One region of the Xylocopilactobacillus apis genome, then DNA from elsewhere that is predicted to be linked to it. Evidence: predicted binding sites of a transcription regulator. Region 1 holds the regulator's gene; the other holds the start of a gene.

What was found. Region 1 encodes CtsR, which represses protease genes until heat stress. Its sites were predicted from a motif close to TTGGTCAAAAAAGGTCAAANA; they were not measured.
Region 2: clpP (ATP-dependent Clp endopeptidase proteolytic subunit ClpP) is a predicted target of CtsR. The motif match lies at 12,862-12,882, and genes of this name have one in related genera.

What each region holds. Positions count from the first base shown of each region.
Region 1 is NZ_AP026801.1:410,490-426,030, reverse strand. Features, by position in the region: gene R8749_RS01995 (alpha/beta fold hydrolase) at 1-564, opposite strand, end outside; gene R8749_RS01990 (peptidase U32 family protein) at 575-1,789, opposite strand; gene R8749_RS01985 (peptidase U32 family protein) at 1,786-2,721, opposite strand; gene R8749_RS01980 (ATP-dependent Clp protease ATP-binding subunit) at 2,718-5,213, opposite strand; gene R8749_RS01975 (CtsR family transcriptional regulator) at 5,268-5,738, opposite strand; gene ppk1 (polyphosphate kinase 1) at 5,903-7,990, shown strand; gene R8749_RS01965 (Ppx/GppA family phosphatase) at 7,991-8,965, shown strand; gene deoC (deoxyribose-phosphate aldolase) at 8,970-9,638, opposite strand; gene R8749_RS01955 (prepilin peptidase) at 9,679-10,338, opposite strand; gene R8749_RS01950 (aldo/keto reductase) at 10,373-11,260, opposite strand; gene R8749_RS01945 (exodeoxyribonuclease III) at 11,430-12,173, shown strand; gene R8749_RS01940 (3'-5' exonuclease) at 12,185-12,715, shown strand; gene tsaE (tRNA (adenosine(37)-N6)-threonylcarbamoyltransferase complex ATPase subunit type 1 TsaE) at 12,729-13,184, opposite strand; gene pta (phosphate acetyltransferase) at 13,171-14,154, opposite strand; gene R8749_RS01925 (uracil-DNA glycosylase) at 14,156-14,860, opposite strand; gene R8749_RS01920 (Cof-type HAD-IIB family hydrolase) at 14,917-15,541, shown strand, end outside.
Region 2 is NZ_AP026801.1:1,960,442-1,975,982, forward strand. Features, by position in the region: gene R8749_RS09390 (helix-turn-helix domain-containing protein) at 32-1,543, shown strand; gene R8749_RS09395 (WxL protein host-binding domain-containing protein) at 1,575-2,645, opposite strand; gene R8749_RS09400 (hypothetical protein) at 2,746-3,693, opposite strand; gene R8749_RS09405 (DUF3324 domain-containing protein) at 3,798-4,934, opposite strand; gene R8749_RS09410 (WxL domain-containing protein) at 4,960-5,832, opposite strand; gene R8749_RS09415 (DUF3324 domain-containing protein) at 6,024-7,193, opposite strand; gene R8749_RS09420 (WxLIP family cell surface protein) at 7,190-8,329, opposite strand; gene R8749_RS09425 (WxL domain-containing protein) at 8,494-9,543, opposite strand; gene R8749_RS09430 (S-ribosylhomocysteine lyase) at 9,657-10,133, opposite strand; gene glmS (glutamine--fructose-6-phosphate transaminase (isomerizing)) at 10,224-12,032, opposite strand; gene clpP (ATP-dependent Clp endopeptidase proteolytic subunit ClpP) at 12,222-12,815, opposite strand; gene R8749_RS09445 (L-lactate dehydrogenase) at 13,104-14,024, shown strand; gene R8749_RS09450 (Rpn family recombination-promoting nuclease/putative transposase) at 14,095-15,033, opposite strand; gene R8749_RS09455 (alpha/beta fold hydrolase) at 15,147-15,455, shown strand.

The sequences.
Region 1 (15,541 bases):
TACTCGATAATAGGGTGTTGCCTGCTCCAATAATTTTTCATCATTATTTAGATAGTTCATGATAAAGCCTTTATAGAAACTTTCATTAATTTTTTGCTGATCTTCAGGAGTTTCACCTTTGCCAGAACTAAGCTTAGCCTTTACATCATGATGTTTTAAAATCCATTTTTCGATATCAAAAATACCTGAAAGCGACACGGCTGGAATTCCATATTTAATTGCTAGTTCAACTGCCATTGTTCCACCTACAGAGGTTCCGACTGCTGCGATTTTACTTTCTGGGAATTTGTCCTGAATCCAATTATAAACTTGATTCATATCCTTTAAAGGAGCTGGATAAAAACTTGGCGGTGCTAAACGATAATCGGGAACGATAACGTTATATCCGGCTTCCAACAATTTGGCTGCCAGTTGAGTCTCGTTATCTTTTGAACCGCGAAACCATCCTCCACCATGAATCAAAATTATACTCACTTGTTTTTTACCGCTAGTTTCATTTTGATAGAGATCCAACTTTAAATCATGTATTGGATCATAAACAAGATCTTTATTAATTTTAGTCATTAACGTGCCTCTAGGCTCTTACTTTAGCTGCTTTTTTCTTTCTAATCATCGTACCAACTGGTAATTCTTTGTCTATTGCAATCGAACAGATCATCATTGCATGACTCGCTCTTTCGATTTTCATTCCATCTTCGTCCTGAAGATCGTTCACCGTTGTTAAATAATGGTAAAAATTAGGGCCATAAAATTCTAATTCATCACCTTCAGAAAAGTTATTTCGTTCCTGAATAATAACTCTTCCATCTTGATAGCCTTTAACCTCCCCAATAAACTCATAACCGAGGTCAGGTTTTGTATGTTCAAATAACTCATCGTCTTTGGTTGGAGCTCCATTAAAGAAACCAAAGGACATCCGGCGCTGAGAAATTTTAGCTAACTCATCAATCCACGCAGGATCAACTTCAAAATGTTCTGGATCTGCACAATATGTATCAACTGCAGTTCGATATACATTAGCAACTGTTGAGACATAATGAATCGTCTTCATCCTTCCTTCAATTTTAAGACTGTCAACTCCTGTTGAAATCATTTGACCGATTACTGGAATTAAACTCATATCAACTGCTGACATGGTAAACATCTCATCGCCGTTTAAAGAGCTGCCTGATTCATCAGCAAGATTATAAAGAAAGCGGCAGTTTTGAGCACATCCACCCCGATTAGCATCGCGCTTGTTCATATAATTACTCATCACGCAGCGCCCAGAATAACTAGTACACATTGCTCCTTGAATAAAGGCTTCGATCTCAACATCAGTGTTTTCTTTAATTTCCTTGATCTCTTCAAAAGTTGTCTCTCTTCCTAATACAACTCGTTCAAGACCATGCTTAGCCCAAAAGTTTACTGCCTCATAATTTACTGCCGATGCTTGGGTCGACAAATGAACAGGAAGCCCTGGTACTTTTGTTAAAACAGCACTAATAATTGCTGGATCAGATACAATTAACGCATCGACTCCAGCATCTCGAACCTCAGTCAAATAAGAAATATTATCTTCTAATTCATTTTCATGACAGACAATATTAGCGGCAAGATAGACTTTTGCTCCATGACTATGAGCATAGGCCGCGCCTTCTGCCATATCACTAATCGAATAATTATTAGCTCTTGATCTTAGTCCTAACCGTTCTCCGCCGATATATACTGCATCTGCTCCATAATCGATTGCTACTTTTAATTTTTCAGGTGTTCCTGCTGGAACTAATACTTCAGGTTTATTCATCATTTAATATCACCAATCTGATAATCATAAAATCCAATTGAATATTTTCGATCTGCGGGCACTGTTTGTAATAATTTTTCCTCTAACTCACTCAGCCGATCATCGTTTAACTGATCCTGTAAAATATAATTACGTGCTTTAACAAATATTTTTATTATATTAAGCCAATTATCTCCGTCATAAAACTTACTGTCAAATGTGAAGAAGTTAATACCCATACTGACTAATTCCAAAAATTTACTTAATAAATTAAGGTCATATGGTGCATACATATGGGTCCCATGCTCATCTTCAAACATGATGTATTCTTCTTCCGGTCGGGCAGGCAAAGATACTTTATAAATCTCATTAGGCGCAAAATCATTTGTTTTATCAACATAATCTAAATAATTATAAATAAGACTTCTGCCTGAATGCTCAATTGCGATTGGACCAAATAACTGCAAAATGGGTTTTACTTCCAACTTCGGCAAAAGTTCTTTTAATTCAACATAAGGGATTTCCCGCGATAACTGAACGTACGATGCCCCTTCTTCACCCCAAAAATTCATCATTCCAGAGTTCGTGTCTAATACTTCCCCATTGTAAATAAATTTTAGATTTGGAAAGTTATTTTGAATAATATTAACTGCTCCTGCATCTCCAACCATTACATAATCAACTTCAATTTGATCAAGAGCTGCTAAATATTCTTGATAAGACTGTAACTTCTCGTTATGCAAAATTGCATTTGCCGCGACAATAATCTTCTTGCCTTTTTGATGAGCAATTTTAGTTAAATCAGCCGTTTCCGCTAAATCATAGCTAGTGGGCAGACGCAATCCAAAACGATTATTCCCGATAATTAATGCATCTATTCCCTCATCAAAAACAGTACCCGCAATGTCTTTTACGGGTACTGTGGAAGAAAATCGGATCAATGAATCATCTTTCAAACTTTAATTTTATCCTTTTTCTTTTCAGATTTTTTAATACGTAACTTTATTTTATCTTTTTGAGCTCCAACTGTTACCACATCACCACGTGAAATTTCACCGGACAATAACTGTTCACTCATTGAATCTTCAAGTTCAGTCTGCAGAGTCCTTCTAATTGTACGAGCTCCATACTCAGGATTATATCCTTTATCAGCAATTAAGCTGATTGCACTTGGGGTAACCTTTAAAGTAATCCCTTGATCTGATAGCCGTTTTGAAAAATCTTTTACCATTAACTTAACGATCTGGTGAATTTCATCTTTAGTTAAAACTTTGAAAATGACAATTTCATCAATTCGATTTAAAAACTCTGGCCGGTAAGTTTCTTTTAGCACCTCTCGGATCCGCTCTTCAATTGCAACATCATTTGTTGAAGTACTTCGAGCACCAAATCCAACTTCATGATCATCACGTAGAGAAGTCGCACCTAAGTTTGAAGTCATGATAATAATTGTATTGCGAAAATCAACCCTTCGTCCTCTAGAATCAGTCAAAAATCCGTCATCTAAAACTTGTAACAACAAATTAAAGACATCTTGGTGAGCTTTTTCAACTTCATCAAATAAAACAACTGAATAAGGTTTGTTTTTAACTTTTTCGGTCAGCTGACCGCCTTCTTCATAACCAACGTATCCAGGAGGCGAACCAATTAAACGGCTGGTCGAGTACTTCTCCATATATTCTGACATATCAATTCGAACAATATTATCTTCCGAACCAAATAATGCTTCTGCTAAAGCCTTCGCTAATTCTGTTTTACCTACACCTGTTGGTCCAAGAAACATAAATGAACCCATTGGTCGATTAGGATCTTTTAAACCGCTGCGGGTTCTTCTAATTGCTCTTGAAATGGCTGACACTGCTGCATCTTGTCCAATGACTCGCTGATGAAGGAATTTTTCGAGATGCACTAAACGGTCAGATTCTTTTTTTGTGAGCTGGGTGACTGGAACTCCGGTCCATTCAGAAACAACTTCGGCGATGTCTTCTGGAGTTACGACAATTTCCTGCACTTTCTGCTCAGAGTTATTACCATACTTAGCCCGATTTAACTTATCTTTTAGTTCAAACTCTTCTCTGCGAATTTCAGCTGCTAATTCAAAATCCTGATTTTTTACTGCAGATTCTTTATCGGCTTCAATCTTCAGCAACTTTTTATTTAATGAATCGGCCTTAGAACCAGTAGCATGGGCTAAATGAACCTTAGCTGAAGCTTCATCAACTAAATCAATTGCCTTATCTGGTAAGAATCGATTAGTAATGTAACGATTAGATAGTTCGACTGCTGCATCAATTGCCTCATCACTAATTTTTAAATAGTGATGTTCTTCATACCGTGAACGTAGCCCTCGTAAAATCTCTTTAGTTTCAGCAATTGTTGGCTCATCAACCTGAACCGTCGCAAAACGTCTTTCAAGCGCTGCATCTTTTTCCACATATTTTTGATATTCATCTAATGTGGTAGCCCCAATCAGCTGGATTTCACCACGAGCCAGAGCCGGCTTTAAAATATTGGAAGCGTCAATTGCTCCTTCAGCTCCTCCAGCTCCAATTAATGTATGCAATTCATCAATAAAAAGAATTACGTTATCGCTGTTAGAAACCTCTTTAATCAATTTTTTCAGTCGGTCTTCAAATTCACCCCGATATTTAGTGCCCGCAACAAGAGAGCCCATATCAAGCATCATTAAGCGATCGTCCTGCATTTCTTCTGGAACAGTTCCAGCAACAATCTTTTCAGCTAATCCTTCAGCAATTGCAGTTTTCCCAACTCCCGGTTCACCGATTAAAACTGGATTATTCTTGGTTCTGCGAGAAAGGATTTGAATAACTCTTTTAACTTCTTTTTCACGGCCAATAACTGGATCAACTCTATTCTGCCTTGCTAATTCGGTTAAATCTCGTGCCAATTTATCTAAAGTAGGAGTCTTGGTATTTTTATTCGTTGTCATTTCCGGATTAGAAACGGGTCTTCTTTTTGCACCCGTCCTTCCTGGCGCTTCACTGATACCCATTTTCTTAAGCAAAAGCTGACGAGTTTTGTTAAGATTTAGACCTAAATTTACTAAAATCCGAGTTGCCAAAACATCATCTTCTCGTAAAAGACTTATCAAAATATGCTCGGTTCCAATTTTTAATGCCCCCAGCCTTTTGGCCTCATCTCCTGCGACAGCCAAAATTTCTTTAGCTTTTTGCGAGTACCCCAAATTATTACTGATCCCCGCGTTTTCTACGCCAGTACCAAAGCCCGTTAAATCATCAATCTCTTCTCGAATATCTGCTTCGTTAACGTTGAGTTTTCTCAATGTTTTCCCAGCAATTCCTTCAGTTTCAATGACCAGTGCTAATAATAAGTGTTCAGTTGACACCGCATAATGACCGTACATTTTCGCGTTTTCCTGTGCAATTTCCAGCACCATTCTGGCACTAGGTGTAAATAAGTTATCCATCAATAAAACCTCCTCTATGAGGAATTTAAACACTGTCTATATTATAATACTAAACTAATTCTCATACTCTAGCTTTGTCAAAATACACTTTAAAATATGAGCTCTTAATTTATTTTGAACGGGTTTTTCTATATCTCCTAAGGCATCGTTGTCAAGTGCAGAAATAATAATCCGACCGCAAGAGTCTGTAATAACTTCTTCACTGATTAATTGATTAACAATCGTAGTCGCATCACTTAAAGTTAAAACCGACCCAATATCAGCTTTAACCTTTTCCAAAAGATCTCCGCATTCAACAAACTGCAGCTTAACAATTCTAATGTAACCGCCACCACCGCGTTTACTCTCAACATAATAACCATGTTTTGAATCAAAACGAGTCTTAATCACATAGTTTATTTGAGAAGGCACAACATTAAAGTAATCAGCGATTTGCTGCCTTCTCAGTTCGACTTCAAAATTCTCTTTTAAAATACTTTTTATATATTCTTCAATTAAATCTGATAAATTATTTGATTGGCTCATTGTTTTTCCTTGACTATACTTGACTAACATTATAATACAAGGACACTTAATTTTAAAGCATTGAGAAAAAGTTTGAAATTTTTTTACCCATTATGGTCTTAATTAAAAAAATAAGCATATACTGTTATTGTAAAGATTAACGTTGATGGTGAGGTGAACGAACAATGGCTGATACTCTTTTGCGACAACACGATTTTATGAATCGGGAAATCAGTTGGCTGTCATTTAATGATCGAATCTTAGATTTAGCGGATAGTCCAAGAATTCCGCTCTTGGAGCGCGCAAATTTCCTTAAAATTACCCAATCAAACCTCGACGAGTGGTATATGATCAGAGTTGCAAATTTAATTAGAGAAGTTAATTCCGGCGATAAACATCCTGATAAATCAGGAATGGCCCCAAATACTCAGTTAAACCAAGTTCGTAAACTAGTTAAAAAGCAGCTCAAAAGGCAAAATAAAATTTGGACTAAACTTAAAAATTGTTTTGAAAATCTTGGGATAAAAATTCTCGATTATCAAAAATTAACTGACGACGAAAAATCTTACGCCGACAGCTACTTTGAAACAACAATCAGCCCGCTGATTGAAATCGAACTTCTCCCCAAAGATCTCCCTTGGCCGGAAATGGAAAATGGCGATATGTATTTTATCGTTGATATGGTCAGCTCTAGTGACCAAACAAAACATATCTTTGCCCATTTTAAACTTCCGTCTCTTGAAAGGCTTCTTAAATTCAAAGATCAGTCAAATCAATTCATTTTACTTGAACAAATTATCAAAGCTCACTATCAAGACATAATTTCGACTAAATTTAAAGGGCGCTTTTTAGCCCAAAGTATTTATCTTTACCGGATTTTAAAAGACATGGATATCAGATCTTTACCGAAGGACTCTGATAATACCGAACAAGCGGTAGAAATTGCAATTGAAAAGCGGGAGGCTTCTCCTGTTATCTTCCTAGCAATGGACGCTAATGCTCCAAGCAAGGTTTTAAAAACTTTGACCCATGCTCTTTCGGTCAATCCTCTTAACACTTTTCATATCTCTGGGGACTGGGATTATGACTTTATTAGTCCATTATGTAAAAAAATTACTGACAATAATCAGATTAACACTGAAAAATTGCATTTTAAGAGACACTCTCCTCACCATTTATCAGAATTGGAAGATGAACATATTTTTGAACAAATTCAAAAGAAAGATTATCTCCTTCATCATCCATATGACAGTTACGATGCAATTACTAATTTCTTTCAACAGGCAGCCGTCAACCCATCAGTTACTGAAATTTACATCACAATTTATCGCACATCAAAAAACTCTCCTATCGTCAAAGCTTTAGCAGATGCCGCTAAAAATGGTAAAACCGTCCATGCTTTAATTGAAGTAAAAGCAAGATTTGATGAAGAACACAACATTGAAATTGCAGATTACTTGAGAGGGACTGGCGTTAATGTTTATACCAGTTTTCCTGATCTCAAGATTCACAGCAAAATGGCTCTAGTTGTTATTGAAGAGGGAGATCAAAAAATTGAGCTGGCTCATCTTGCTACCGGAAATTATAATGAAATCACCGCTAAATCATATACTGATTTCAGTTTTTTTACTTCCCAAAAGAAGTATTGCACTGATATTAAAAGGATCTTTAAATTTATTGAAGGAAAAAAGGAACTTCCTTCTAAACTTAATAAGCTTGTCATTGCCCCTAATATGCTGCGTTCAAAACTTCAACATGAAATAAAAAGAACTATTAAGAAAAATCAAGAAGGCGAAAAATCGGAAATTTGGATTAAGTGTAATTCTTTTTCCGACTATAAAATCATCAAAGAATTATATAAAGCCAGTTCAAAAGGAGTGCGAATTCATTTATTAATTCGAGGACTAACTACAGCAATTCCGCTTCTTCCTAATGTAAGCCGACATCTTCACATTCATTCGATTGTTGGAAGGCTGTTGGAACATTCCCGTATTTATATTTTTAAAACGGGAGGCTCTTTTAGATGCTTTCTTTCTTCTGCCGATATGATGCCAAGAAATCTGGATCGAAGAATTGAAACTCTCTTTCCAATTGAAGATGAAGAATTAAAAAAGAGAATTTACAAAATATTTGAACGCATGTGGGATGACCGTACCCAAAGCTACACCAAAAAGTCTGACGGAAGCTATACCAAACGGATATCTAACAAAAATGCTCAAAAATATCTTCCAATCCAGGAACAATTTTTAATTGAAGCAGAAAAAGGAAAATAAATGACACAAACGCTCGCAATTTTGGATTTGGGCTCAAACTCAATCCGCACGACAATCACAGAATATGATAACGAAGGAAATTTCCAAGTTTTCGAACGACTCCAGGAAATGGTTAGGATCTCTAAAGGCATGGGAAAAGAAAAGACTATTAAACCTGAAGCCTTGGATCGCGCTATGAAAGCATTAGCTTCATTTAAGGAAGTTTACGACAAATACAAAAATCTCAAAATAATTGCCGTGGCAACAGCTGCAGTTCGTCAGGCTGCTAACCAAAAAGAATTTCTTGAACAATTTAAAAAAGTAATGGGATTTTCGTTAAAAGTTATCAGCGGCTATGAAGAAGCTGAATATGATTTTTACGGCGTCATTGGAACCCTGCCGGTTAATGATGGAGTTATTATTGATACGGGAGGTGCTTCTACCGAAATTATTCTAGTACAAAAAGGCGCCTTAAAAGAACGCGTCAGCATTCCGCTGGGAGCTGTCAATATTTCAGAATCGTTTTTAGATGGAGATCCGATCACTTCTGCTTCTTTATTCAGGGCTTCAGTTGAATTATCCAGCATTTTAAACAACCTCCCTTGGCTTAAAGAAGCTGTTAATTATCCAATTATTGCAATCGGCGGCTCAAATCGAACCCTTGCCAAAATTAGAAAAAATGAACTTAATCAAACTGAGCTGCCCATTCACGGCTACCATATGAACCGCCAAAACGTTGATGACATCATTTACGAACTATTGAATAAAACAAACGAAGAACGCCAAAATATTAAAGGCCTTGCTAAAGAACGTTCACAAATTATTATCGGTGGACTTCTGCCAATCAGATTAATTATGGAAAAAATTGATTGTGAACAAATTATTTTTTCTCAGTCTGGGGCTCGTGAAGGGATTCTTTTTAAAGAAATTGAGACTCAAACTAAGAAGTCAATCCAAACAACTGATATCTCTAACATGACAATTGATGAAATTTAGCTCTCTATAATTTCTCTTTTGCTTCATCTAAAATTTTTACTCCATTAGCTGTACTAAGTCGATCAGCGCCAGCTTCAAGCAATAAAATCGTATCTTCTAGTGAAGCCATGGGATCAGTTGCTTCGATCTTAATTTCATCACCAACTAAATTTTTTATCAGCCTCACATCTTCTAGCTGTTTATCACCTAAATCAGTTTTAATAGCTGTTATTTTCACTTCTAACGCAATTTTTGCTATTCGTTCAATTTCTTCTTTAGATAGGTGGTTGCTATTTATGATGACTTTTCCTACAATATCCCACGTTTGACAGAGAGACCAAACTACATTCATCTCTGTTTTGACGTAGTCATCATGCCCTGCTTTAAATTCCGTTAAATTAACAACATATTCAACTTCTTTTGCCCCGTTTGAAATCACATCTTCGGTTTCAAAAGCTTTGGTTGGAATACTCACTTGACCATGTGGAAAACTAACCGCTGCTCCGACTTTGACCTCACTATTTTCTAAATAATCGGCACAGAATTTAACTTGCCCTGAGTGTACAATAATTGAATTAAATTCATTTTGTTTGGCTTCATCGCAGACTTTTTCTAGATCAGGATAAGTTGTACAATTATTCAAGTTTGTAACATCAATGAGTTTTGTAAAGTCGTTGAGTTTATATGTTTTCATTTTTGACCTCTTCATTATTAATTCTATTTTGCATTATAATTCAACCGCTTACAAGAGTTAAAATCTGGATGATTAGAAAACCCCAAGTTAAATAGGGAACAAAGGCAATTTTCTTTTTTGGACTAATTTTCCAATATAACGCCAAAATCAAAAGACAGGAAATTAATATTAGCTCTAAAGCTTTTTCTATACCTAAAACTAAGGAAATGGGAAATAATAGTAAAAGATCACCAATTCCCATTCCTTGAGTAAATAAGCTTATTGTCCCAACTATAAAAATTAAAATCAAGCTTTCACCAACTTTTAAATATTGGGTTGGCAGCAGTAATAATGTCAAAATTATCGGCATCCAAGTGAAAATCTTCATTTCACCGAGGTCTGTTAAATAGCAGTAACTCAAAACCAGCTCAACTATTAAAACCTGCCAATAAAAATTAAAATAAAGAAGCAAAAATGAAAGACCTAAATACAACTCAACTTGAAAAGAATGTGAGTTATATTTTTGATGGCAATAACGGCATCGCCTGCCAAACAGCAGATAACTAACACTTGGAATTAGGTCTAAAATTCCCAAAACATGGCCGCAGTAATCACAATGTGACCGAGGTGTTATAATTGATAAATTTTTGTTGGTTCTTTCATAGATTAGACAAAAAAAGGAGCCGATTGAGGCTCCCAAAAAATAATTAAGAAAAATCATTTAATATCCTCCTATCTAAACATTACGTAAATGCTTAGATAAAAGGTAAAGGTCGGTATAAATTAAAAGTATCTGGATTTTGATGCTGATCGGTTTTTCCAGCTAAGGTCTCTAATTGAGCATAATCTTGTGAGCTCAATTCAAAATCAAAAACTTCAATATTAGATTTTATATATCGTTCATGCGTTGACTTAGGAAGCGGCAGATAACCCTGTTCTAAACTCCACCGAATTAAAATTTGCGGGACGGTCTTATAATGAGCGGCAGAAATTTTCTCCAGTATAGGGTTATGCAGTAATTTTCCAGTCCCTAATGGAGAGTATGCTTCGGTTAAAATGCCTAATTCCTGATTCATTTTCACTAAATCGGTTTCTGGATCTCCCGGATTTAGAAAAATTTGGTTAACCATTGGAGCAATTTCCCAAGTCTTTTTTAATTCTAAAATGTGATTTTCGCGAAAATTGCTAATTCCAATTGCACGAGCGCGTCCAGATTTATAGATGTCTTCCATCGCCCGCCAAGTTTCAGCATTTACTTTATGCCAGTCATGAGAAAATTCAATTGAAACTGGCCAATGAATTAAATATAAATCAACGTAATCAAGTTTTAAGCGAACCAAAGAATCATTAAACGCTCTTAAAACATTATCATAGGACTCGCGCTGTGAATTCCACAATTTTGTAGTTATAAAAAGATCTTCTCTTTTAATGTTAGAATCGTGGATCGCTTGACCCACTGAAATTTCATTTTTATAAATGGCTGCTGTATCAATATGACGGTATCCCGAAGAAAGTGCCCATTTTACAGAATCGTACGCTTCCTGACCATTCTTTGTCTGCCAAGTTCCAAAACCAATTATGGGAATTTCAACTTTATTACTTAATGTATATGTATCAGCAATACTTTTTGCACTTATTTTCACAAGATCGCCTCCTATAATGTATTTTAACATTTTAAACTTGGCGGTAAAAATTGATAAATTTGAAAATTCTTTTAAACTTAAAACATTGGATCAAATATACTCTATAGTTGCTAAAAAACCTGATCTTGTTAAAATTAGAAATTAACACTACTCTTTTGGAGAAAACAATATGAAATTTATTTCGTGGAACGTTAACGGCCTTAGAGCTGTTTTAAAAAAAGATTTTATGAATCAATTTAAAGAATTTGACGCAGATTTTGTCTGTCTTCAGGAAACTAAAATGCAGGAAGGTCAAGTCTCCCTTGATCTTCCGGGATACACGCAATACTTTAACTACGCCGAACGAAAAGGATATTCTGGCACCGCAATTTTTACAAGAATTAAACCGCTTGATGTTCACCTTGGAATTGACCAAGCTGAATTTGATAACGAAGGGCGAATTATCAGATTAGAATACCCTGAATTCTATCTAATCTGCTGTTACACTCCTAATTCTGGCTCTGAGCTAAAACGGCTGGAATACCGAATGAAATGGGAAGATGCTTTTAGAGAATACGTTGGTAAACTTAAAGAAAAGAAAACCGTCATCATTTGTGGAGACCTTAATGTTGCTCACGAAGAAATTGATTTAAAAAACTTTAAAACTAATCATCATAACGCTGGATTTACTGACGAAGAAAGAAATAAGATGACTGAACTGCTTTCTTCTGGTTTTACCGACAGTTTTCGAAAATTATATCCAGATGAAAGAAAATATTCATGGTGGAGTTACCGCGGACATGCAAGAGAAACGAACGCGGGCTGGAGAATCGATTATTTCTTAATTTCAAGTCCGGATAAAATAAAAGAAGCTAAAATTTTAAATGAATATACTGGTTCTGACCACTGCCCGGTTGAGCTAATTACGGAGTAAGTGTTATGACAATGAATTTCGTAGCAATTGATTTTGAAACTGCTAATAATGAACGTAACAGCGCCTGTTCTTTAGGGCTTGCGGTTGTCCGCCACAGTAAAATTCAAGATTCCTTTTATTCGCTGATCAAACCACCGACACCAATTTCTCCCGACACGCAAAGAATTCATGGCATCTCTAACGAAGACGTTGCTAATGCTCCAACATTTGATCAAATTTGGCCTCATATTAAGTTTTTCTTTCAGCGGGATTGTCTAGTTGCCGCTCACAATGCTCCATTTGATTTAGGAGTTTTAAAAGCTACTGCCAACTACTACAACATCTACTTTGATCCCGTTTTAAGCATTGATACCGTAACCACTTCTAGAAAACTATATCCCGAAATCCGGCGTCATTCGCTAGATGCAATGACTGACTATTTAAACATTCAATTACCCCATCACCATCGATCAATTGATGATGCAATTGCTTGTGCCAAAATTCTGTTAATCCAAGAAGAGCATTTTGGCGATTATGTTTTAAAAGGCCTAGTAAGAGGATAAAAAAGAATTGGACTTAAATCCAATTCTTTTTTATTTTTGCTGTTAAATTTTCTGAAGAATTCTTAATGTCTACTACGCGCTTGTCACCATTAATTTCACTAAAATAAAGAACTAGTGAATCAGGATAATTATCAATTATCTGTTCTCCCCACTCAATCACCAGAACATTTTGTCCATCATCATATTCCTCAACCATCTCTTCATCTTCTTCTGATAAGTTTTTCAATCGATAAAGATCTAGATGGATTAAGGGCAAGCGCCCAGAATGATATTCTTTAACCAACATAAAAGTAGGGCTGTTAACAATTTCCTTGATATCTAAACTACGTGCAAGTTGCTGAGTAAGCGTGGTTTTCCCGGCTCCTAAATCACCAACTAAAAATATTTTCTCGCCGCCTTTTAAATCTTGCGCAATTAATGTGCCTAATTTATTTGTGTCAGTTAAATTAGAAAGTTTAATTTCCATCATCAATTAGGGCTAAGGCTGCCGTTACAATTGCAATTTCAACAATATCTTCTTTACTGCATCCTCGAGAAAGATCTGATACGGGACGATTAAGTCCTTGTAAAATCGGTCCTAAAGCTCGAAAGCCTCCCAAGCGCTGCGTTAACTTATAGCCAATATTTCCTGCTTCAAGACTAGGGAAAATAAAGACATTTGCTTGACCGGCAACCTTAGAATCAGGAGCTTTTAATTTTGCTACTTCCGGAACAAAAGCAGCATCAAACTGTAATTCTCCATCGTAAGAACCCGCGGGATCCATTTTTTGTACTAATTCAGTTGCTTCTCTTACTTTATCTACTTGCGGAGCTTTAGCTGAACCTTTAGTTGAAAAACTAAGCAAAGCAATTTTAGGATCAATATTAAAAATCTGAGCCGTTAATTTTGACTGAAGTGCTGTTTCGGCTAACGTTTGGGAATCAGGTTCAATATTAATAGCACAATCGGCCATTAAGTATTTTTCATTTTCCTTTTCCATCAGAAAAGCTCCGCTGACTCTGCTGACACCTTCTTTAGTTTTAATAATCTGTAAAGCAGGACGTACCGTATCTGCAGTTGAATGAATTGCTCCTGATACTAACCCGTCAGTTCGATTTAAATAGGTCATCATCGTAGCATAATAAATTGGATCAAGCAGGAGTTTCTCCGCGTCTTCTTTTGTAGCTTTCCCTTTGCGTCGATCGACAAAGGCATCAACCGTTGCATTAAAGTCTGGGTCACTTGCGGGATCAACAATTTCACTGCTGCTTAAATCAACATGCAGTTTACTTGCAGCTTCTTCAATTTCTGATTTTTTCCCAACCAAAATGGTTTTTATTAACTTTTCCTGATTTAATAAAGCGATTGCCCGTAAATTTCTTTCTTCAGTTGCTTCCGGGAAGACAATTCTCAAATTTTTCCCTTTAATCTTAGTTTTTAACTCATCGATAACATTCATTTTAATCTCCTTTAGTAAGATCCCAGTCAATGGGAGTCTTGCCAATTTGTTTTAAATATCCATTAGTTTTAGAAAAAGGACGTGAACCAAAAAATCCGTAGGTTACAGAAAACGGACTTGGATGCGAGCTTTTGATCACAAAATTACGATCTAAGTCAATTAGCTCCTCTTTCTTTTTAGCAAAATTTCCCCATAAAATAAAGACAATTCCGCCACGCTTAGACAAAAATTTAATGACTGTGTCTGTAAAGTACTCCCAACCATGACCTTGATGAGAATTGGCAGCTCCGTCTCTCACCGTTAAAACTGCATTCAATAACAGAACCCCTTGTTTTCCCCACTGGCTTAAATCACCATTGTCAGGAATCGGTAAATTCAAATCCGATTGTAATTCTTTAAAAATATTAACCAGTGACGGTGGAATTTTCGCTGTCGGCTGAACCGAAAAGCTTGCTCCCATTGCTTGATTCGGTCCATGATATGGATCCTGACCAACGATCACTACTTTAACATTTTCAATGGGCGTCCACTTAAAGGCATTAAAAATACTGCCGCGAGGAGGATATATTGTATACTTCGCTTCCTCTGCATTTAAAAATTTCAAAAGCTCACCAAAATAAGGCTTATTGATTTCCTCATTAAGCAGCTGATCCCAAGAATTGCCAATTACTTCTAACTTTTTTTTTGAATTCGTTTGCATAGTCATTATGTTTATTGTACGACATTATGATAAAATTTGGACAGAAAAGGAGAGATTATTTTATGATTAAATTAATTGCCTCAGACATGGACGGAACTCTTTTAAATCACGACCTCGTGATTCCCGAAGAAAACATTGCTGCGATTAAAAAAGCGCAAGCCGAAGGAATTGAATTCATGATCGCAACTGGCCGGGGGATTACAGAAGCAAAGCCACTTTTAGAAAAATATAATTTGAACTCAGCTTTTATAACTTTAAACGGCGGACAGGTTTTCGACGAAAAAGGCGTTGTTCAAGTTGAATTTCCTTTAAAACCTGTTTGGACTAAAAAAGTGGTTCAATCTCTAATAAATCAAGATCTTTACTTTGAAGTTGTAACTAGTAATGGAATATACTCTGATGACAAAGTTAAAAGAATCAATAATATTGCAGGGCTAATCTCTAACCTAAACCCTGGTACTCCCTTCAAACTTGCGGTTGCCTTGTCGTCTGCGAGAATTGAGCTGATGAATATAAAATATGTCGAAAATTACGATGAAATTCTTAGTGATCCGAACATAAAAGTATTTAAAATTATTGCATTTGATACTCAATCAACCGTGAAATTTGATGCAGTAAAAAAAGATTTACTTGCTGAACCTAATCCAGGAGTGGTTATTACTTCTAGTTCAACTTACAACATTGAAA
Region 2 (15,541 bases), 720 kb from region 1:
AATTCTAAAAGTTCGTTATAAAGGGAAACTTATGCTATTTGAAGAAACTATTTTAGAGAAGGGTGAATATCAAAAGTTCTTGATGTTCAGAGTTCTCAAATCTTTCGAAGGTTCAAACTATACTATCATTGATATTGCTAATGAAATGAATACAAGTTACCAGCAGACGTATAATATTCTGCAGGAACTGTTGGAAGATATTCAAAATTTCCCCAATACCGATTTGAAGGATTTAAATCGAAAGAAATTTCTGAATACTAAAAAAATTCCGATTTCAATTGATATGTACCGATTATTCTTATTAAAACAATCGCTTGTATTTCAATTTATTAACTATGTGGTTCAAGGCAGCAGTCCTAATGTGGAGAAGTTCTGTCAGGATCATTACATTTCCCGTTCAACATTACTTAGAAAGAATGCAGCACTTAAAGTTTTGCTGGAAAAATATAAAATCAAAATTTCTTATAACGACCTGAGCTTCATTGGAGACGAAAAAAGTATTCGGTTCTTCATTTACTGTTTCTACTGGCTCAGTTACCGAGGACTTGAATGGCCTTTTGAAACAATTCGTTACTACGATGTTGCCCAACAGCTGCAGTTGGAACAAAGTGAGTTAAACGATCCAATCGTTACAATTAGAACGGTTTTGTTTTGGACAATTACTCGGATTAGAATTATCCATGGTTATCACGTAACTGACATGGACAAGTTCGATCAAATTTTTCCTGATAACTTAAACCTATTTAATTCAAAAACTCCTTTTACTTCAAGTAACTTTCCAAAAGTACCTGCCGATCAATTAATTATTGAAGCTAAGTTTTTTAACTTCTTTAGACTTCAATCTTTAGTTTTTCCAATCATGGACAACGAAATTTCTCAAAAAATATACGATTCTATTAAGGAATCAAAAGGACCGGTTTGGCAGCTGACCAATGATTTTATTGAAGATCTTCAAACTCATTTAATTAATAATGAAGATTCAAAAATGATTGCCGCCAGTCTCCCCTTGCAAGCTAATTTAATGAGAATTTTCTTCTCATACTATATTATGCAGGGTGATTATCTTCAGTTTAATGACTTCTATGATGATGAACAGACTTTGAACTATGACAATTCTGTCTTATACGAAATCGTTAGTAACTTCGTTGAAGAAAAAGAACATGTTTCTGAGTTTACCCCATACTTAAAAGCTCAAAAGAAAATCATCAAGGAAATGGAGTACTTATTAATTCCTTACCTCCGCTATTTTAAATCAAATGAAACTGTCAAAGTTAAACTAGTATTGGAAAGCAGTGATTTAGTTACTAGAGACATGATGACATTCTTAAATGATCTATCATTTGTCGAAATTGCAACTGAAGGTGATAACCCAGCAAACGCAGATGTAATTATCACTTCAATTGAAGATTTAGGAGCACTCTACGAAAATGATAATTTAGATGACAAGATCGTGATTGATTGGAATTTGGATGCAACTGAAACTGAATATTTTAATTTATATCAATCTTTGAAAAAGGAATTTACTAAAAAAATTGCCAAGTAAAAAATCGATGCTTATGAAAACATCGATTTTTTTATTTTTCTCTTAATGATTTATTTCTTTGATGGCGACTAATCAGAAAAGTTAATAATAACAGCAAAAGTAAAACAATAATTGCAATAATGATATAAAGCCATAAATAATTTGGCTTGATCCCAATTTTTCGATTGAATTTTTCTGCCTGACTAGGAGTTACGGTGAAATCTTTACCCAAATGGTATGTTTTAGCAGGATTGCCCGGAACTTTTATTGCCAAAGAAAGATGATAGTGACCCGCTTTAAAACCATCTTTGGTCGTCCAATAAAGCTGGTAATTATAAATTGAATTTGGTGCCATTGCTAAAAGATTTTGCTTGGAACGAAATAAGACTTTATTCTTACCCTTAGCAGTAATCTTCCCATCAAGGTTAAAATCTAAGATCTGAGCGGGCTTAGTATTGCGCAATTCGGTTAAAATTGCTAAGCCGCCGCGTAAGCCAAAACCTGGTTGGATGGTGCCGATTTTAAAAGGGGTCTCAGCTGAATTGACAGGTATCTCAGATCCTCCAAAATTTAAGGCCACAGGAAAGCCAATTGAAAAATGATTAACAATATTGGTTTTACCTTTATTATTCGTTTGATCTTGTTTGGTTAGCTCTATAACCGTTATAGCACCTAAAACTTGACCATGGTAACTTTCAGTATCCGGAATTTTCAGATTAAGTCTAAAACTTTTTTTTGTTTTGGCGGGAACCTTTACCCGTTGATCATTATTTTGCACAAAATACCGAAAATTATAGACCAAAGTTCGATCTAAGCGTGGAACAGCTAAATCATAATGAATTTGGCCATCAATTCCTGTATAAGCAGTATTTGCAGTTATCAGAAATTCTCGTGCATCAGAACTTTTATTATCAATATTAAAAACAAGTGGTTGGTCTACTGACTTTACATTAATCCATAAATTATTTTTTCGGTTAGAATCTGAATTAGGTGTTAAATCATGATTAGGAGTAACAATAAAATCTGCCCCAGTGGTCGGAACTGCCAGTGGATACTCTGTTTTAATGCCAATAACTATTAAGAAGAAAGCTAATGCTGTTATAAACTTTTTAATCTTAGTCAACGCCTTTCTTTTTTTAAAATTATAGCAAAAAATTAGAAATTAAGATCGTCAAAAAAAAACGGCTCTCCAATTTAAGGAAAACCGGTAACTTGAAGATATACTACCTACTGCTTGCCATTAATGTCCAGGTAATTGGTGCATAATATTGACCTTCTTGAGCTTCATTTCCAACTTTCAAAGAAGCTGTGCTTGAATAATCATAATAAGAAACAGTCTTTCCAAAACCACCATAGAAATTATTGGTCAAACTCTTAGGCGTCCACCAAATTTTTACTTGCGGACCACCAGCAATCAAAGTCGAAGATTCATCATACTCAACATCTCTTCCATTTAGGTAATCTGTCATCGGTGCTCCCGATAAAAATACATTACTTCTAAAGTTAGATCCATGCGAGGTATTTCGCTCAACTGCCTTCTTATTGTTTAAAAATATTGCCCAATCATTATTGCCTAATGTAGTTGGTGCAGTCACTGGAGCTGTCCCGCCATAAGAAGCTGCCCCAGAATCATTATAGTTTGGATCACTGCTTACCGCTCCACTAATTCCAGAACCGCCAATAGGTGAGAAATAACCTAATTGTGCATACAATGTCCAACCAACATTGATTGGTTTAGATGTTGCTGGATTATATGGCTCACCTGAATAACGATAATCTGATACCTGTAATTTCCCATAAGAATTACCATCAGCGAAACTAGTTCCTGTATACCCACCACGACTATTATTCATCAACGAAGTCTGATGAGCACCAGTAAAACTTGGCATGAAGTGTAAATCAGGTACTGAATCTAATGCCAAAAATCCGGGAGCAAACTGTAAGGATCCTTTTGATCCATCTACACTCGCTGAATTACCAGGAGAAGCAATTTCATTAACTACTGTATTTTGATTATCTTCCCCTAAAGTACGACCAGACCCATCTGAATGACCTAATCCAGCACCTGCTGGATTTGCAGAGACAACTGCTGTATTTAAAAACAAAGAGAAAACGCTCGACGAGAGAATGACTCCCAACACTCTCTGACGAAGATTAATAGACTCCTTCACTTTTCTCCTCCCATATTCACGATATAATTATACTATAACTATATCAGTTCCCATACATGATTAATTCCGAATTTTAAGATATTTTTTCTAAAATTTGAAAGGATTTATTCTTTTGTTACAACATTCTTATTAGTCTTTTTTCTGCCTAATGTAAATACAAGCCAGAATAAGAAAATAATAAGCAAGACTATTAAAATCCCAATTATAATAAACAGCCATGTATAATCAGTCTTATACTTAGGATTTTTCCGATTAATTTGATCTGCTTGTGCCTTAGTAATTGTAAATTCTCTAGAAATATTCCATTTTTGTTTCTTTTGTTGCTCTTCATTTAAAGCCAAATGACTTTGAACAGCTTTTGCCTTAAGATCGAGACGGTACTTCCCAGCCTCCATCTTCTCGGTCGATTTCCAAGGAATCATATACGTAAAATTACTAGTTGGGGCAAACTTATAATCTTTAACCTTTTGAGTATGACGATCATTTGGATCTGCTAAACGAGTAACTGTTGCATCTAGCGATAATCCATCCATATATTGCATCTTAGGATTTTGAAGTTTTACTCCTACTGCCGGTAAAGTTTGATAACTTTGAGGGATAATTGTTTTAACTTTTAAATCAGATAGCACAAGCTTATCAGTTTCCGTCATTAAAACCTGAATTGCCATTGAATAATCATTTAAAAACTTTAAAGTAGCCTTTTGATTTTTACTCTTTCCAGCATCAGAAGTTGTTGTCAAGCTCGTATTTAAAAACAAGCCGCCAATCATAATACCATCAAAAGGTGTCTCAGGCATCGTATAAGAAATTTTTACTGTTTTAACTTCTTTTGGCTTCAAAGTAATCGTAGCATTCCTAATCCCAAAAGATGTAAAAGGAATTATATTAGACGGATCTGGCGGAACTTTAACCCCTGATGCTAAAATGTTCCCTGCACTTGTAATTGCATTTGTCGGAGTCATCGTAATGGTTTGGCTTTTTTTTGCTGTACTAGCAACGTATAATTCCAAGGTTTGTTTCATTCCTGGTTTTACCCTTAAATCAAAATAATTAATTGTTGTCCCTTTAGCTTGATTAGCTGGCGGAACTATCTTAACCGTAAAAAAAGGCACAGAGAGCGTAGCAAACTTTTTAGGGTCTGTCTCCACATCTGCCTGTGCCTTTTTTACGGGTATAAATTGAATTAAGAGTAATAAAAGTGAAAAAACAACTAAACCCAATTGCTTTTTTTTAGAACTCAAATATCTTTATCCCCTTTTATTGAATTTAAACTCCTGCTTGCAGAGTCCAATGAAGTGTTGATTGAAATACTCCAATTGTTGTCTGTTGATCTAGAGGAAGGTTCAAAGTAGCTGAATCTGCAGCATTAAAATCTGCAGCCCAAGTACCTTTACCTTTTGCGATACCAGCAGCAGTTAGACCATTTCCAACTTTCCAAACAACTTCTGTTGAAGAAGGCTGTGGATCACCAACATGTTCAGCGAAAATAATTTTCGAACTTGCAATACTATCAGGACGATCATCAGAAGCAGCTGAACTATATGTTGTGTGGAATACTCCACTTGTATCAGCAACTAAGTTTCCACGATCAACTGATGTAGTGTTTAAAGTAATATCAGTTGGTTTCATAGTAACAGCTGTTCCACCACCGACAACATTCTGCTGTTGGAAAGGTTCACCCCATGCAGTTACTTTCCAGCCAGAACTACCAGCTGTTTTATCAGTAACTTGAAGCATTCTATAATATCCTAAATTACTTGCTGAAGCATTACCAGAAGTTGCAACTCCTGTGTATGCTGAGCTAAGAACAGGTGCTGTACCATATAAATCATAAGCTGCAGCTTGTTGTAATTCGTGAACACCAAAATCAAAGTTAGGAACTCGATCTAGTGAAAGATTTCCAGCGTAGAATTCAATTGCTGCTTTACTGGTGCCGCTTGTTAAAGCACCAGAAGCATTAGAAACTTCAACACTTTGTGCGTCAGCCGCAATTACTCTTCCTGTGCCTACGCCGCTTTGACCAGTACCTGCTGCATTAGCGGCAAATACTGTGCTAGTACCACTAACAGCAGACAAGATTGGGGCTGCCATTAATGCAACTGCTGAAAGTTTACCAACTTTTAATAAGTTTTGTTTCATTTTTATCCTCCCAAATCGTAGTTAGCATAATCTTACTACAGATTACATAATACCAGGATTTTTATGCTTGAAATATCAAAATAATAATAATTTTTCTTTAGATTTGATAAAACGTTCATCACTATCATAACAGATTTGATTATTTTTCTCATTAAAAAACTCAAAGATTTTATTTCACAATCTTTAAGAATTTATTTTCTTTTTTTCATTGCCTTTTGTTGAGCTTTAAATTGTTTTTTCTGTTCACGCATCATTTGTTTAAATTGCTTTTTCTGCATGCCATCCATGTTCTGAGGAAAACCAGCATTACTTTCTTGACGTCCTCGTCCACGACCCATAATAAAGAATAAAGCAAATGATAAAACTAGTAACAAAATCCCGATAACAATTGCTAAAATGATGATCCATAAATAACTTTTCTTAATTGAAGGATTATATTTGTTAATTAAATCTGCTTGAGTTGGCGAGATTGTGTAATCACGTGAAAATTTAAAATTTCGAGTTGCAGTCTTAATTTTCAAATCTAAATGATACTTTCCCGGAGTAATTCGTTTGTTCGCTGGAAACATGATGGGATACGTAAAAATCGTATTAGGTGCAATTGTCCCCGAACTCACTTTTCCAGTAGCTCTAATCTTTCGGTCCTTTTTAAGATAAGTTGTCGCTTTGGCGCTTACTGTACTTCCAAATCCCATTGAAGTATTTCGTAAAGTAACTCCCGCTGCCGGATAACCACTATACAAAATTGCCTTAATTCCTGATATTTTTAGATTGGGAGTAACCTCGGTTTCCTGATCTTCTGTCATTTTAACTGCTATTGCGTAATTGAGATAATTTTTTAACTTCATCCCTGTTTTTCCGCTTTGATTTCTTTCAACATTTTGAGCATTTACATCGCTTACATAGATGCCACCAAGAACGATCCCCTTAAAAGGTTTTTTCGGAACCGTAAAATCCAGAGGCACTACTAATTTGCTATTGGGTCTTAGCTTAATAGTCTTTGGAGTAAAGCCAAAACGAGAAAAATCATATTTTAGCGATTTATCCTTATCCTTACTCTTAATCTCACCATCATAATTGGTATCCATAAAAGAAGTCGTTGCCGCAGTGGTTGCTAAAACTCTAATTGTTTTTGTTTCATTTGAGTTGTTATTGACCTCAATAGATAAACTTTGTCGCTGTCCTGGAACCACAGTTAAATCAAAATAGCCCTTAACCGCAGGATTTTGATTTTTGGGAGGTATTGGTCTAATAGAATACCCTCCATTTGTATTATTTGCCGCAAAAGCTGGAATTTCATTGAATACATTAAAAACTATTCCTATAAACAAAATTAAAAATATTTTTCTTGCTTTTCTCATTTTCTTTTCCGCCGTGGTACTGAATTTCTTGATTCAATTTTTTTATTTGATTGACCATTTGAATTATCAGCAGATTTACGCATTATTTGAAGATTTGTCTCTAAGCGGCGTTGAGCTTTATTTTGTCCTTTAAAGTAAACAAAAACAACAACAGCTATAAACAAAATAAGAATAATCACTGCAATCAAAATATATATCCACAAGTTGCTTTTTGGCAGTAAAACATTATTTGCATTAACTTCATTAGCTTGGCTGGCAGTAACCTCAAAATCTCTTGAAATGTGCCACTTCTTACCCGATCCGCTTGCTACTAAATCTAAATGATAAGTACCTGGCTTAATTGCACTTCTACCTACTTGCATGTAATATATAAAGTTTGAATTTGGAGCCATAGTCATTGCTGACTGACTGCGCTCAGTAACAACCTTACCTGAACTTTTTCTGATAATTTTTGCTTTTACTTTCATTTGAGAAACATAATTAGCCTTATCATTTTGTAAATTTGCTCCAAAAGCTGCATAACCGCTTTGAAGCCCGGGGGCTACTGATACCAAGCGAACATTTGGATCAGGAAGTTTACCAATAGACATCAATGCAGCAATTGTATAGCTATAATAATTCCTAATTTGAACTTTTTGTTTTTCACCTTTTTTGACAACTTGTTTTTTTGGCTTATCGTCTAATTGAGAAACATAAAAGCCACCCATTATCATTTGATTTTTTGCTTTCTTAGGAACTTTTACTGTAAAAGTTGCCATTTTAGAACTATTTGCTGGGATATGAATTCTCTGAGCTTTTTGAGTTAATTTAGGAAAACGATACTTTAAAGTTGGATCAAAGGGACCTTTATATGGTTCATAATCCATCTCTCCATTTTGAGAAGTTGTTGCATCAGTAGGCTTTACCTCCACATACACTTGCTTTTTTGAATGGTTATTGACCTTTAACTGAAATATCTGCTTGTCTCCTGGTTTTACATGCACATCAAACCATCCATTTATTCCTTCAGTCTGATTAGACGGAAGAATAACTTTAACATCAACGCTTATACCATCTGCTTTAACTATTTTGCTTTTGCTAAAAATTACCAAAAGTGTAAATAAAATAATTAAAATAATTTTACTTTTTTTTCTCATTTATTTCCTCAAATAATCTTTCCTCTATTCTACCAAGCATTTTAAAAAATTATTTGCAAAAAATTAAAAAAAATAAATCTTTTACAAGAAATAAATATTAATTGCAACAAAAAAACATCAGTTTTAATAACTGATGTCTCAAGAAAAATTAACTTAACATTATCCTATTGAGGAGCGGATGTTAATGTCCATTTCAAGCTTGCAGTATAAGTACCTAAGCCTTCAACAGGACTGGTGAACAATGCACTTTCCTTTTTAGTAAAGTCCATAATCCAAGCTCCCAAACCATTTTTAGTACTTCCGGTCTGATTAAGTCCAGAAGTTGCAGAATTTTGATTTGCATAGAAAATGGTAGTAGCAGCACCATAATTATATCCTGTCGAGTGCGGATCAGAAACGACCGGAGTAGTTCCTCTTGTATCAGCAGAATAAGCAATTATTGGAGCAGTAGCAGTAGTACCTGCACCAACAGGAGCTACTACATCTGGTAACGCATTACTAACATCTTTTTTATAGGTAACCTGACTAGGAACTATTGCAATTGCAGCTCCTTTTAAGTGGCTTTCACCTCCTGTAGGAGAAGCAGAACCACTAATTGTCCCGTCACCAGCTCCATCTTTATCAAAAGAACCAACTGATAATTGAACTTTCCAGCCATCTGTTCCCATTCGTTCATCATCAACAACTAATACTCGATTACTATTAGAAACATTATAACCATCAACAGTATTTTTACCAGTAGTTGCAAGAGCAGGAGCACTCCCGTCAGCAGCTAAAGTTGCATAAGTAGCATTTCCAGCAATACCGCCACTGCTATATGCAGGACCCGTTGTTGTAGCGTCTACTGGGTACCAATGTGTATTAGTTGAACCAGCTCCTTTAGCTCCACCAGTAAATTTCCAAGATCCAAAGTCAAAATTAGGTACTCTTAAAAGTGAAAGAATAGCACTATTTGCATCTGTATGCCAAGAAATACCAGCTAAAGATGTTCCACTAGTTTGAGCAGAACTGCCATTAGCCCCAGTACCAATAGAGCCATTAGCTCCTCCGCTACCCCATTTAACTGTAGGGTTGACTGCAGGATTAGTACTAGGAGCATTGGTATCACCACCAGCACCAGCAGCAAAAACTGTAACAGGAGCTACCATTGTACCAGCAACACCAAGCATTGCTACACTAGCTAGCAAAGAGCTTTTATTAATTTTCATACTCATTAAATTTTTTCCTCCCAAAAGAAATATAAGTATCAACTTACAAACATTATTTTAACATGTCAACATAATTATCTTAATCAATTCAAAATAAAAACTTTGTTTTTTTTGGAAAATTAAACTACATGACGTTCAAAAGGATCGTCGCTGATTCCTTCAGACAGAATTTGTTTACACCACTCTTTAGCTGAGAAAAGCGAATGATCGCGGTAATTTCCACAGCTATATTTGTCAGTTCCCGGAACATCTTCCCACTCAATATCGTTAGCAATTGCCTCCAAAGAACTTTTAAGCGCTTTTGCAACTTCAGTGGTAGTTTGTTCACCCCATGTAATCAAATGAAATCCCGTTCGACAACCAAACGGCGAACAATCGATTACTCCTGCCATCCGGTCTCTTAGCAGTCCTGCCAGCAAATGTTCAATTGTATGTAATCCAGCAGTCGGAACCGCTGTTTCATTTGGCTGACATAGACGAAGATCAAAATTAGAAATCACGTCGCCTTTTGGTCCTTGTTCACGAGTTATTAAGCGAACATAAGGGGCCTTAACCTTTGTGTGGTCTAAAGTAAAGCTTTCAACCTCGGTTTTAATTTTACTCAAAATTATTCCCCACTTTCTAAATTATGACTACTTGTATTGTGCCACAAAAATTAATAAAAAAACAGGTTTTCACCTGCTTAATTATTCCACTGTCACACTTTTAGCTAAATTACGAGGCTGATCAACATTATATCCCCGCTGAATTGTTGCATAGTAGGCAAGCAATTGAGCCGGGACAACGGTTAAGATTGGTGCGAGCACCTGATCGATTTTTGGCATAATAATCTGATCTTTTGATTCTGCCAAATCTTCACTGACAATTCTTAAAGTATTAGCCCCCCGCGCTTCTACTTCTTTAATATTGCCGCGAGTTAACCCTGCTGTTACTTCATCTGTAATGATTGCTATCACAGGAGTACCTTCGATAATTAAAGAAATTGTACCGTGTTTTAACTCACCAGCTGCAAAACCTTCGGCTTGAATATATGATATTTCTTTTAATTTTAGGGCGGCCTCTAAACTTGCATTGTAATCCTGACCTCGTCCGATATAAAAAGCATTTGTTGTTTTTTCTAAAAAGTCTGATGCATACTTTTCGATCTCTTCTTTATTATCGACAATAGTCTGAATTGCGTTAGCTATTATGCCAAGCTGATGTCTAAGATCAATCTTGCTGTCATCAGTTTTTAATTTTTGTCCAAGCGCTTTTGCAAGAATTGACATTACTGTTACTTGAGCTGTATATGCTTTTGTCGAAGCAACCGCAATTTCAGGTCCTGCATGCAAGAGAACCGTGAAATCAGCCTCTCTTGAAAGCGTCGAACGGTCAACATTTGTAATTGTCAAAATTGGATAGCCCATTTTTTTCATTTTGACCAGCACTTGACGGCTGTCAGCAGTTTCACCGCTTTGAGAAAGAAAAACAAAGAAAGGATGTTTGGTTAAAATTGGTAAATGATAGCCAAATTCACTTGCTAGTTCAACTGCCACTGGAACTTTAGCAATTTTTTCAACAATAGTTTTAGCAGCGAGTCCTGCATGATAGCTGGTCCCTGCAGCAACAATATAAATTTGATCCGCCTGCGCCATTTGTTCGATTAAGCGTGGATCAAATTTAAATTGATCTCTTTCTCCCATATATTGGTCAACCAAGCGTCTTAAAACTGCCGGCTGCTCATCAATTTCTTTTAGCATAAAGAAAGGATAAGTACCTTTTCCTGTCTCGTTTTCATCTAATTCAACATGATAAGGATTTCTTTCAACAGCCTGATATTCACGGTTAAAAATTTCAACTTGATCTTTAGTCACAATCGCCGTTTCACCGTCATGAAGTTCATCAAATTCATGAGTGAGCGACAACATTGCTAGGCTGTCAGAACAAACAACATTAAAGCCTTGGCCTAAACCAATTAATAAAGGACTTTTATTTTTTGCTACATAAAGTCGTTCAGGATCATTTCGGTCAACCATCAAAAAGGCAAAAGATCCTACCACAAGATCAACCATTTGACGAAAAGCATCTAAGACACTTTTACCAGAATTCACAAAATACTCTATTAATTGGACTGCTACTTCGGTATCAGTCTCGCTTTTAAAAGTAACATCTGACAAGTATTTTGAATTTAATTCCTCATAATTTTCTAATACTCCATTATGAACCAGATAAAATCGGCCATTAGCAGAAACTTGCGGATGAGCATTATTGTTGCTCGGAATACCATGGGTTGCCCATCTAGTGTGTCCAATTCCGACAGTTCCTTTTACATCCGGCCCAACAGCTGCTCGCAATTCGGCAATTTTTCCTTTTTCTTTAACTAAATGTCCATCACCTGACTTTGAGTCTACATAAATTCCCGCTGAATCATATCCTCGATATTCTAATTTTTCTAAACCATTCAACAGAACTTCTGTTGTATCGTCGCGTCCAATCACGCCAACAATTCCACACATGCTATTAACCTTCTTTTTAAAATTGGTATATATCTATTTTTAAAGTTCATCGGTCGCGCAAACCTCGAATATTATGCCATTTATAAAAATAACTGTCAAATTTATTGCAAATTGGTCTAGTCAGATATTACACGATTTAAAATTTTCTGAAAAAAAAATCATCCTTTTTAAAAGGATGATCACAGATATTTATTTTTTAGCAGTCGGTGTATTAGTCATAATATCATCGATCAAGCCATAATCTTTAGCTTCTTGCGCTGTCATATAATTATCTCGCTCAGTATCAGTTTGAATTTTCTTCAACGTCTGACCACTAGCTTTAGCTAAAATCTGATTTAGCTTCTTGCGAGTTTCCAACATATGATTGGCTTGGATTTCAACATCAGTTTGCTGGCCTTGAGCACCACCCAATGGTTGATGAATCAAGACTTCCGCATTTGGCAAAGCAAAACGTTTACCCTTGGTTCCGCTAGTCAAAAGAACGCTTGCCATTGAAGCAGCCATTCCCATTGCAATTGTCTGAACATCAGATTTAATGAAGTTCATAGTATCTAAAATTGCAAGCCCTGAAGTGATAACTCCACCAGGAGAATTAATATAAAGATAAATATCCTTACTAGAATCCTGCGCATCAAGAAATAACAATTGCGCAATAATTGAATTGGCCATGTTGTCTTCAACTTCGCCAGAAAGCATAATAATTCGGTCTTTTAAAAGACGTGAATAAATGTCATAGGCTCTTTCGCCCCGTGATGTATTCTCAATAACTGTAGGTACTAACATTTATTACTCCATTCTTGTTTTTATTCAACGTATGAATAATACTATAAAAGTCAATAAAGGTCAAAGAAAAGATTTACTTACCAAAAGACATCTAATATTGTTAGCCGCTTAAGTACATTTTATTTTTCGTTTTTTACATCATCAACTTCAATATACATTAAAATATTCCCTGTCCATAAAATTAATACTCATTTAGTTCGTATATTATTTCATTTTTTTGCATAAAATGGTTGTGATCAGTTAAAACGTTGTTATAATAGTAACAATACATTTTAAAGGAGAAAATAAATGGCAAGAACAGTTGGAGTTATGGGAATGGGTAATGTAGGATCGACCGTTGCACACATCATTGTAGCGCAAGGGCTCGCTGATACACTGATTTTATATGACCGAAATCAAGACAAAGTTAAGGCTGATACTTTAGACTTTCAAGATGCTGCAAGTCTGTTATCCACTCATACTACCATTATTAACGGACAAATTTCTGATATGAAAGATTGTGACATTATCGTGTCAGCAATTGGACGAATCGATTTGATTGTACCTGGAAGTGTTGACCGCTTTGCTGAATTGAAAACTAACGCCCCTTCAGTTGCAGAGCTTTCTAAAGATTTAAAAAATTCTGGCTTTAAAGGGATTTTGCTAGTTATTACTAACCCTAATGATGTTATTACTGGTTTGTATCAAAAACATACTGGTTTTCCAACTCATAAAGTTCTTGGTACTGGCACTTACCTTGATACTTCTCGTCTTAAACGCCATGTTGGTGAAGCCTTAAATATCGATCCCCGCTCAGTCAGCGGCTATGTTCTCGGAGAACATGGAGATTCCCAATTTGCTGCGTGGTCAACGGTTCGAGTGGAAGGGAGACCATTTACTGAAATTGCAAAAGAAAAAGGGATTGATCTTGATCAACTCGAAAAAGATACCCGTTTTGGCGGCGGCGAGGTTCACGTTGGTAAAGGCTACACAAATTATGCCGTTGCAACTGCTGCAACAAGTCTGATTCAAATTATGTTCTCCGATGCCAAAACTGAAGCCATTTGTTCTCATTACAATGAAGATTTTGCGGGATACATTTCAAGTCCTGCAATTCTTGGCAAAAACGGTGTTGAAAAAGTTCTTGAATTACCATTAACAGATCCAGAAAATGAGAACTTGAAGAAATCAGCTCAAACCATTAAAGAAAAAAGCGAACAATTTGGTTAATAACTAAATAATTAATGAAAAAAACTTGATGAGTTATCTAATTCATCAAGTTTTTATCTTATGTGAATAATTATTTCAATTTTTCAATCTCTGAAACGCTCAACTGAGTTGCTTTACTAATAACATTAATAGCTATTCCTTCATTAAGCAGTTTTCGAGCAGTTTCAATTTTAGCTTGTGTTGATCCTTGTTCAATTCCTTGTTCAATTCCTTGTTTAATTCCTCGTTTAATCCCTTGTTCGATTCCCTGTTTTAAGCCTTTTTCTTTTGCCTGTTGAAGTTCATAGTCCATTCTAACTTGATATTCAATTTTTGCTCTTTCAATTGCATCCATAATTTCTTGTTCCTCCTTAGATAAATTCTCGTAACTAACTACTTCGCATGCCTCCTTAATTTCTTTTGGGGCATCGAGATCAACTTTTCCCGTTAAGAAAAATTTAATCCAACATTCACAATGATATCTTCTTACTGGATCTTTAATATTAGTGATCATCTTTTGAAATTCGACAAATACCATTATGCCAAACCCGTATGCATCATGGTCCGCATCATACGGTGGACGATAACAGTGAAATACATCATCGTCTTCAAAAAGGTTAAAATTTAAAAAGTTTAATCCATATGTCTGACCTAAAGAACTATATGGTCGGTCAGGAGATATCATTTGCGATCTGTAAAAATAACCTTTCTGAAAAGCACTTGCTAAATAGAACGACGCCCTTTTGAAAAAATCGGCATCTCTTCTTACCTGCATTTCAATTGTTAATCTAATTTTATCATGAATAATAACTCGGAGATCTGCTTCCGTCAACATCAGTAAAGTCCCTTCATCTCTGGCTTTCTGATATGTTTCAATATTATATAAATCTGTACTAACTAAATCCTTTGCGGTGCAAGGAATATCTAAAAAATCACGAATTAATGCTGCTAATATATGATAATACTTAGGATTAGCAAATAATTTTTTGAGCATTAAATCGGACATTGGTGATACACGTTTCTTTTTCAAGCATGCGTCCTCTTTCTTTTTTTAGAAGAATTAAATCTCCTACATAGTTAATTACGCAAAAACTTTATTTGAAGGACACTTAAACTTAGATTTTTTATAAATCGAGGAAATAAATGTTTAGAAAAAATATTAATACTCCAATAGGAACATACAATTTAGCAATTCAAAACGGAGAACCATTGATTGTCTTTTTAAATTCTTTCGGCGACTTTGATACAGCTCAATCTTTTCAATTATTAATTAATGAACTGCCTGAAAATCTTGGAATTTTGGCATCTGACTATTTAAACACTGGATTTAGTTCAACTTCATTAAAAGATTACACAGTTCAAGATGAGGCCAATGAGTTATCTCAAATTATTAACTCACTGCATGCTCAAAAAACCATAATCATCGCTCATAGCATTGGTGGTGTTTATTGATATTTTGCCGCATATTTAGAATCTCAAAGGATTTCTTGCAATTGAGCCAACTACTAAAGAAATAATTCTTAACCCTCCTCAAACAA